Regions from separate parts of the Paenibacillus sp. RS8 genome, predicted to be linked through region 1. Evidence: a T-box and tRNA genes for the amino acid it is inferred to sense, from the RefSeq annotation. Region 1 holds a T-box; the other holds one or more tRNA genes.
What was found. The T-box of region 1 lies ahead of trpS (tryptophan--tRNA ligase). A T-box ahead of a tRNA ligase gene usually reads a tRNA of that ligase, here a tRNA-Trp.
Positions count from the first base shown of each region.

Region 2: it has a tRNA-Trp gene. The T-box ahead of trpS (tryptophan--tRNA ligase) is inferred to sense a tRNA for this amino acid. The anticodon was not compared.

Region 1 is NZ_CP168131.1:4,628,231-4,632,486, reverse strand. It holds gene ACDZ28_RS21875 (DUF4179 domain-containing protein) at 1-316, opposite strand, end outside; gene ACDZ28_RS21870 (sigma-70 family RNA polymerase sigma factor) at 309-845, opposite strand; gene ACDZ28_RS21865 (helix-turn-helix domain-containing protein) at 1,071-1,439, shown strand; gene ACDZ28_RS21860 (hypothetical protein) at 1,588-2,013, opposite strand; T-box leader at 2,211-2,494, shown strand; gene trpS (tryptophan--tRNA ligase) at 2,596-3,591, shown strand; gene ACDZ28_RS21850 (DUF4303 domain-containing protein) at 3,773-4,256, shown strand, end outside.
Region 2 is NZ_CP168131.1:513,597-517,852, reverse strand. It holds rRNA gene ACDZ28_RS03375 (23S ribosomal RNA) at 1-1,740, shown strand, start outside; tRNA gene ACDZ28_RS03370 (tRNA-Asn) at 1,801-1,876, shown strand; tRNA gene ACDZ28_RS03365 (tRNA-Ser) at 1,880-1,972, shown strand; tRNA gene ACDZ28_RS03360 (tRNA-Glu) at 1,991-2,065, shown strand; tRNA gene ACDZ28_RS03355 (tRNA-Val) at 2,121-2,196, shown strand; tRNA gene ACDZ28_RS03350 (tRNA-Met) at 2,214-2,290, shown strand; tRNA gene ACDZ28_RS03345 (tRNA-Asp) at 2,317-2,394, shown strand; tRNA gene ACDZ28_RS03340 (tRNA-Phe) at 2,402-2,477, shown strand; tRNA gene ACDZ28_RS03335 (tRNA-Thr) at 2,498-2,573, shown strand; tRNA gene ACDZ28_RS03330 (tRNA-Tyr) at 2,579-2,664, shown strand; tRNA gene ACDZ28_RS03325 (tRNA-Trp) at 2,672-2,745, shown strand; tRNA gene ACDZ28_RS03320 (tRNA-His) at 2,782-2,857, shown strand; tRNA gene ACDZ28_RS03315 (tRNA-His) at 2,898-2,973, shown strand; tRNA gene ACDZ28_RS03310 (tRNA-Gln) at 2,993-3,067, shown strand; tRNA gene ACDZ28_RS03305 (tRNA-Gly) at 3,074-3,148, shown strand; tRNA gene ACDZ28_RS03300 (tRNA-Cys) at 3,161-3,234, shown strand; tRNA gene ACDZ28_RS03295 (tRNA-Leu) at 3,249-3,327, shown strand; gene ACDZ28_RS03290 (AraC family transcriptional regulator) at 3,472-4,221, opposite strand.

The DNA of each region.
Region 1 (4,256 bases):
ACGTAAGGGCATCAACATCAGCATCAGCCAACTTCTTAAAAGGTTCCAGTACACCCCAATCACTTGATTCAATACTAGTAGAGGCTTGTTGAGGCAGCAGTTGGGATGGATTGAAGAATAGTAATCCTGCGACCATCATTGCAGCAGTCAGAACAGCCATCGCGCTTTTTGCGAACATTAAATTTTTACCGCGTTTCTTACCTAGCTCGAGTCCTGCTTGTATGGCATAGATTTGTGCGGCGGCACTCTCCATTTTGTGCTCCTGCGGGATCCTTTCGGCATCGATTAACATGGCAAGCTCCTCCTGGCTACTCATGGTTCCAATCACCCCGATTCTTAATGATCGTTCTTAACTGCTTTAATCCTTTATGCTGCCACGTCTTGACCGTTCCCTCAGGTTTATCCAGAATGTTCGCAATCTCGCTCAAGGTCATATCATTGTAGTATTTAAGTAACAGCACATGGCGATACTTGGGCTTAACCTGTTCGAGTGCCCACAGCATTTCCATTCGATGATAGCCAATATGCGTAATTTGCTCTCCCATTCTCTCATCTACAAGCGGCATGGAACGTTTTCTGCGTCTTTGTTCATCTATGCAGACATAAATCAGGATCCGAATGATCCATGATTTGAATGCTTTGGGATCCTTTAATGTTTTTCTTTTAATCCAAGCGCGGCAAGTCATTTCCTGCATCGCTTCAAGCGCATCATTCCGGTTACGTAAATAGCTATAAGCTATACTGTACAGTTGTTCTCTATGTACCAATATGGAATCGTAGAAATCCGTCTCGCTCCGAGTATCAAGAACCGTTACTTTCTTCATTTCTGCATTAGTCATTGACATATCCTTCCTTAGCCCCCTCTCCTAAACCTCTCATAGATTAAGACGGGGAGCGTATCGAAACGGTTTTATTTGTATTAACTTTTTTTGAGGCTGAGCACTTTAAGATTATAACATTCTATAAAAAATGAACGATAAATGTTATGATAGATAAAATAGGACATAATCAATAGTACGCACTTAAAAGTACCATAGGCACTAAAAAGTACCTATGCATTGGAGGATATTATGACAACGATTAAGAAAAAATACAATATTTCCGTTGAGGCTACACTCGAAGTTATTGGAGGAAAATGGAAGTGTGTGATTCTCTGTCATTTAACTCATGGTAAAAAACGCACATCAGAATTAAAACAATTGATGCCGGGGATTACTCAAAAGATGTTAACACAACAGCTTCGAGAGTTGGAAGCCGATGGAATCATCAACCGGATCGTATACAATCAGGTTCCACCAAAAGTGGAATATGAACTTAGTGAATATGGTAATAGTCTAAGCGACATTTTAACTTCGCTCTGTAACTGGGGAGAACAACATATCATTAAGCAGTACGGTGATAAATATGCTGTTTTAGAGGATAACATTTTAAATAAATAACGAGAGAAACCATAACTTCAATCTTCTAAGAACCCCTTCCTTATTGGTTGGGGTTTGCTTGATATTTATGCTGCAAAAGTTGAGGTTTTAATTATACGCCCATGAAAAAAAGGACAGCTAAATCAGATCGATTTAACTGTCCCGTAACTTAAATTACGCCATCTCCTCCTATAGCAGTTGCTGTGAATGATATGGGTCCAAATAGATTGATAGGCAAGTTGCTATCATTTTGAATTACCAATTCATAGTTATGGATTCCAATATAAGGACCATCAACCCACTGAACATTTAATTGAATATCAGTAGTTGTAGTAAAACGAAAAAAGGATCTATAAATATCGACTCCAGCACGTCGGATTAAAACAAGAAATTGGCTGTTAGCAAGTGCAGTAAGACTAAAACTACCATTTAACTCGACTCTGCTGGAGAAAGAGGCCGGATTAGCCGGACTAATTTTTACTTGCGCTGTGGCTAGACCCGCTCCAGCTCCAGGAATCCCTGCAACCGTTATAGCAGTAGTAAACGGGTCTAACGGGATTTTTGCCTGTGACCCATAACTTATAATTGTCGCCATTTTTAATCACTCCATTTCAAGGTTATAGAATAGTATATTGTGAATCCGCAATGATAGATTGGACTTAATTCCTGATGATTATATACATTTAAGTTATACTTTTACTAGATTATAAAACCTAGATACTTCGAATATCATCCTCTAATTTCCACCTATTGACAAACTCACTTATCAGAATTACAATTACCCAAATATCATGAACAACGTTGAAAAAGGGTAAGTAGACAAATGAACATGGACTTCAGAGAGCCGGTGGTTGCTGCGAACCGGTGTCCAGCGTTTGATCGAATGGCCTTTAGAGTTGCTCTTCCGAACCATCTACTTAGATGCTGTAGGAGAAGCCGGGGTTCCCGCCGTTATCAAGGGACCTGTATCTAGATTGTTTTTAACACTCTCCGTACAGGTAAGAGAAGATCGTAATGCTAACGAAACTTGGTGGCGCGATCAATTAAGGTGGTACCACGACAACTTCGTCCTTATTGGATGAGGTTTTTTTGTCATTTAAGGAGGTGATGGCCATGGATGATGGCTGGTGGTGGCGATTCAATGTTAATCAAAAGCGACAAAACAGGAGGAATTTAAATGATAAAAGAACGTGTATTAACTGGAGATCGAGTGACCGGAAAGCTGCACCTTGGCCATTACGTGGGCAGCTTGCAGAACCGAGTGGCTCTACAGGAGCAATATGATACTTTTGTGTTTCTAGCAGATATTCAAGCCCTAACGACTCACTTTGATCGGCCTCAACTACTGGGTCAAAACTTGAATGAAATCACACTCGACTATTTATCAGCGGGTATAGATCCAGATAAAGCCACTATATTCATTCAATCTATGATTCCAGAGATTGCCGAACTGACTGTTCTGTTCTCCATGTTCGTCACTGTGAATTCGTTGCGGCACAATCCTACCATTAAAGCCGAATCGAAAAATTCCAGCTTAGATGAACTATACTATGGTTTTCTTGGGTATCCAGTAAGCCAGACTGCCGATATAACCTTTTGTAAAGCGACGATTATTCCTGTAGGCGAAGACCAGCTTCCCCATCTGGAGTTGACCCGCAAAATTGTACGTAGATTCAACGAGCTGTACAGCCCCATCCTTGTGGAGCCCAGAGCGCTTATCAGCGAGACCCCAAGACTAGTGGGAACAGACGGCAATGCAAAAATGAGCAAAAGCTTAGGTAATGCCATCGAGCTGGACTCCACGAAGGAAGAGATCACCTTCAAAATCCGCAAAGCCACAACTGATCCAGCCCGTGTTCATAAAAATGATCCTGGGCATCCAGATATTTGTCCCATTTATGCTTATCATCGCGCTTTTCGTTCCCACGGCGCCAGTGAAATTCACGAGAGCTGCGAAAATGGCTGTATAAGTTGTTCTGCCTGTAAGCAGCTTATCACGACAGCTCTAGACCAATTAATTGAACCGATGCGTGAGCGGCGCTCCTATTATGCAGCCAGACCCAAGGTTGTTGAGGATATCTTATTATCCGGAACTAAACGTGCCCGCAACATTGCTCAAGAAACGATGTCCGAAGTACGCGAGGCCATGGGCCTTAATTATTTTTCAAAATAAATCTGATCCTTATGGGCAATAAAAAAACGCTGGACTCTCTATTGGAGAGAGCTCCGGCGTTTTTTTTAGAAACAATTATTGTTCTTCATCATCCAGCGTCACATTGGATAGCGGCTCTTAGAGGAAAAAAGAAGAAATTGTCGAATCATTCATTTAAATCATAGTAGAAAGAAGAATGGACATGAATACATTTTATTCACAGCTTGGACGTGTGCTTGAAGAGAGAACTCCGTTCCACCAAGATGGTTACTATCTTTTATATGATGGAAACAGAGCAAAATTTAGTCCCACTAAACCTAATCATATCGAAATTGTTACAGCTGAAAGTTTTGTAAATACTCTCGTTAAGAACAGTAAAGCAGTCATTTCTTCTTTCGCGAGTGGACCTGACAATAATGATGTCTATGTTTTTAATCTTCAAGCTGATGAGTTTTATAACATCAACATTTATCTAAATACCCTTGAAGGTTTCCAGCGAGCTTTAGAGAGAAATCCAAAGGATCGAGATGAACGTTCAATAAACTGGTTGAAATATAATCAGGGGGATTTTCGGTACCACTTATGGCTTGAAGATGATAAGATCGTGAATTATTTTACCCAACTAGCAGATCTGACAACTTATCCAGAAGAAGATTTTCTCTTTAACACGGAGGATCAACCTATCA
Region 2 (4,256 bases), 3.0 Mb from region 1:
AAACACACCACCGAAGCTATGGCTAGATACTATGTATCTGGGGTAGGGGAGCGTTGTATGTGGGTTGAAGGTGTACCGTAAGGAGCGCTGGACAGCATACAAGTGAGAATGCCGGTATGAGTAACGAAAAGATCAGTGAGAATCTGATCCGCCGAAAGCCCAAGGTTTCCTGAGGAAGGCTCGTCCGCTCAGGGTAAGTCGGGACCTAAGGCGAGGCCGAAAGGCGTAGTCGAAGGACAACAGTTTGAAATTACTGTACCACCGTAATCCGCTATGAGCGATGGGGTGACGCAGGAGGGTAGTGACGCGGACTGATGGATATGTCCGTCTAAGCAGTGAGGCTGATGTGTAGGCAAATCCGCACATCGTTAAGGCTGGGCTGTGATGGGGAGCGAAAATTGTAGTAGCGAAGGTCATGATCTCACACTGCCAAGAAAAGCCTCTAGCCAGGAGAAGGTGCCCGTACCGCAAACCGACACAGGTAGGCGAGAAGAGAATTCTAAGGCGCGCGGAAGAACTCTCGTTAAGGAACTCGGCAAAATGACCCCGTAACTTCGGGAGAAGGGGTGCCCCGGTAGTGTGAATAGCACGAGGGGGCCGCAGTGAAAAGGCCCAAGCGACTGTTTAGCAAAAACACAGGTCTGTGCGAAGCCGCAAGGCGAAGTATACGGGCTGACGCCTGCCCGGTGCTGGAAGGTTAAGGGGAGTGGTTAGGGGTAACCCGAAGCTATGAACCGAAGCCCCAGTAAACGGCGGCCGTAACTATAACGGTCCTAAGGTAGCGAAATTCCTTGTCAGGTAAATTCTGACCCGCACGAATGGCGTAACGACTTGGGCGCTGTCTCAACGAGAGATCCGGTGAAATTTTAATACCTGTGAAGATGCAGGTTACCCGCGACAAGACGGAAAGACCCCATGGAGCTTTACTGCAGCTTGATATTGAATTTGGGTACGATCTGTACAGGATAGGTGGGAGCCGTAGAAATCGGAGCGCAAGCTTCGGTGGAGGCGCCGTTGGGATACCACCCTGATCGTATCTAGGTTCTAACCTAGTGCCCTAATCGGGTACGGGGACCGTGTCAGGCGGGCAGTTTGACTGGGGCGGTCGCCTCCTAAAGAGTAACGGAGGCGTTCCAAGGTTCCCTCAGAATGGTTGGAAATCATTCGAAGAGTGCAAAGGCATAAGGGAGCTTGACTGCGAGACCTACAAGTCGAGCAGGGACGAAAGTCGGACTTAGTGATCCGGTGGTACCGCATGGAAGGGCCATCGCTCAACGGATAAAAGCTACCCTGGGGATAACAGGCTTATCTCCCCCAAGAGTCCACATCGACGGGGAGGTTTGGCACCTCGATGTCGGCTCATCGCATCCTGGGGCTGAAGTAGGTCCCAAGGGTTGGGCTGTTCGCCCATTAAAGCGGTACGCGAGCTGGGTTCAGAACGTCGTGAGACAGTTCGGTCCCTATCTGTCGTGGGCGCAGGAAATTTGAGAGGAGCTGTCCTTAGTACGAGAGGACCGGGATGGACGTACCGCTGGTGCACCAGTTGTTTCGCCAGAAGCATGGCTGGGTAGCTACGTACGGACGGGATAAGCGCTGAAAGCATCTAAGCGTGAAGCCCCCCTCAAGATGAGATTTCCCAATTAGTAAGACCCCTTGAAGACGACGAGGTAGATAGGTTGGAGGTGGAAGTGCAGTAATGCATGGAGCTGACCAATACTAATCGGTCGAGGGCTTATCCTATACTTAAAACGCAAATTCAATTCGGATTCAGTTTTCAGGCATCAAGCCTGGTATGAATATTCCCTGATAGCTCAGTTGGTAGAGCACTCGACTGTTAATCGAGTTGTCACAGGTTCGAGTCCTGTTCGGGGAGCCATATGGAGAGGTGTCCGAGTTTGGCCGAAGGAGCACGATTGGAAATCGTGTAGGCGCCACAAGCGTCTCGAGGGTTCGAATCCCTCTCTCTCCGCCACAAATTTTTAATTAGTATGGCCCGTTGGTCAAGGGGTTAAGACACCTCCCTTTCACGGAGGTAACATGGGTTCGAATCCCATACGGGTCACCAAATTTTCACTTGATTTTACATAGTGGACTTTGGTACAATAACAATTGTTGTTTACGGAGGCTTAGCTCAGCTGGGAGAGCATCTGCCTTACAAGCAGAGGGTCGGGGGTTCGATCCCCTCAGCCTCCACCATATTCATTTAAGAACGACGCGGGGTGGAGCAGCCCGGTAGCTCGTCGGGCTCATAACCCGAAGGCCGCAGGTTCAAATCCTGCCCCCGCAACCAATTTTCATCAAGTAATTATATCTTTTGGAACCGTGGTGTAGTTGGCCTAACATGCCTGCCTGTCACGCAGGAGATCGCGAGTTCGAATCTCGTCGGTTCCGCCATTTTCTTGGCTCGATAGCTCAGTCGGTAGAGCAGAGGACTGAAAATCCTCGTGTCGGCGGTTCGAATCCGTCTCGAGCCACCATGTAGTATATAACTTAATATGCCGGTGTAGCTCAATTGGTAGAGCAACTGACTTGTAATCAGTAGGTTGGGGGTTCAAGTCCTCTCGCCGGCACCATCTTTGGGGGATTAGCGAAGTGGCCAAACGCATCAGACTGTAAATCTGCTCACTCACGTGTTCGGTGGTTCGAATCCATCATCCCCCACCATTTTTTTAGGGGCATAGTTTAAAGGTAGAACAACGGTCTCCAAAACCGTTGGTGTGGGTTCAATTCCTGCTGCCCCTGCCAATCTTTATCTAAAGTCTTTCTCTAAAGTTTAATATGGCGGTCGTGGCGAAGGGGTTAACGCACCGGTTTGTGGATCCGGCATTCGTGGGTTCAAGTCCCATCGGTCGCCCCATTTACTTTAAGAAGAACAGCAACAAATTCAGTTTAATATGGCGACTGTGGCGAAGGGGTTAACGCACCGGATTGTGGTTCCGGCATTCGTGGGTTCGAGACCCATCAGTCGCCCCATTTTACTTTAAAATGTTATTGGGGATTAGCCAAGCGGTAAGGCAACGGACTTTGACTCCGTCATGCATAGGTTCAAATCCTATATCCCCAGCCATTTTATGCGGACGTGGCTCAGCGGTAGAGCATCGCCTTGCCAAGGCGAGGGTCGCGGGTTCGATTCCCGTCGTCCGCTCCAATGTTTTCATATGGCGCCATAGCCAAGTGGTAAGGCAAAGCTCTGCAAAAGCTTTATCCCCAGTTCAAATCTGGGTGGCGCCTCCATTAATTTCATATGTGCCGGCGTGGCGGAATGGCAGACGCGCTCGACTCAAAATCGAGAGGGAAACCGTGGAGGTTCGAGTCCTCTCGCCGGTATATCAAAAAGGTTAGTAAAGTTGCTAATACAAGCGAATTTACTAACCTTTTTTCTTTGTCTATGAACTTTTATTCTTAAGCCGTTGAATTAGAGACACTTCTAATTCAACGGCTTTTTTATGTGAAGCGGAGTGAATTGTAATTTTATTGACTGCTTAGTCGGAATGTCCGCGGTGTGAGACCTACCTCACGTTTGAACATATTGCAGAATTGAGCGTCATTCACAAACCCTGCAGCGGCAGATACTTCTGAGATATGCATTTGGGTATGTTGCAAGAGAGACTTTGCATAATCCAGACGTTTCAATAGTAGATAGCGAAGAGGTGAAGAACCGAATCGCTCTTTAAATAAATGGCGGAAACGATCATAGCTGTATCCAGACATCTCAGAGAGTGTTGCGACCGATAGCTTATGGCGGTAATGCTCATTCATATAGTTTAGAACATATTGGACTCTGTCTTCCGTTGGCGATTGAAACCCAGAGGCGCTAAGAAGCCGTATCAGATGAACAGTGATTTCGCTCATTTGAAGGTTCAATAGTTCAGAGAATCCATCTTGTTTGCGCGTAAACTCTGCTTTCATTCGAAGCAAGATCTGTAGAACAGTATGGTCTTTATCATCTTCATATACGCCTTGCAAATTCTCCATATTTGGGTGATTTGAATGGAAGCCTACAAATAGTATAGTAGCGTCTTCGCGATGATTCTCGTCATGTTTATGATTGGGTGGTATTAGCGCGAATGAAGAAGAACGAAAATGATAACTTCGCGAACCTACATTGGTAGTTCCTAATCCGTTTAAATAATAGACTAGTTCATAACATTCATGCTGGTGTGGTGGAATATAGGTATTAACCTCATGTGCTGCATTTACAATATATAGAACACGATCCATGATGAGCCTCCAATAATTATGTTTTAGCCGAATCG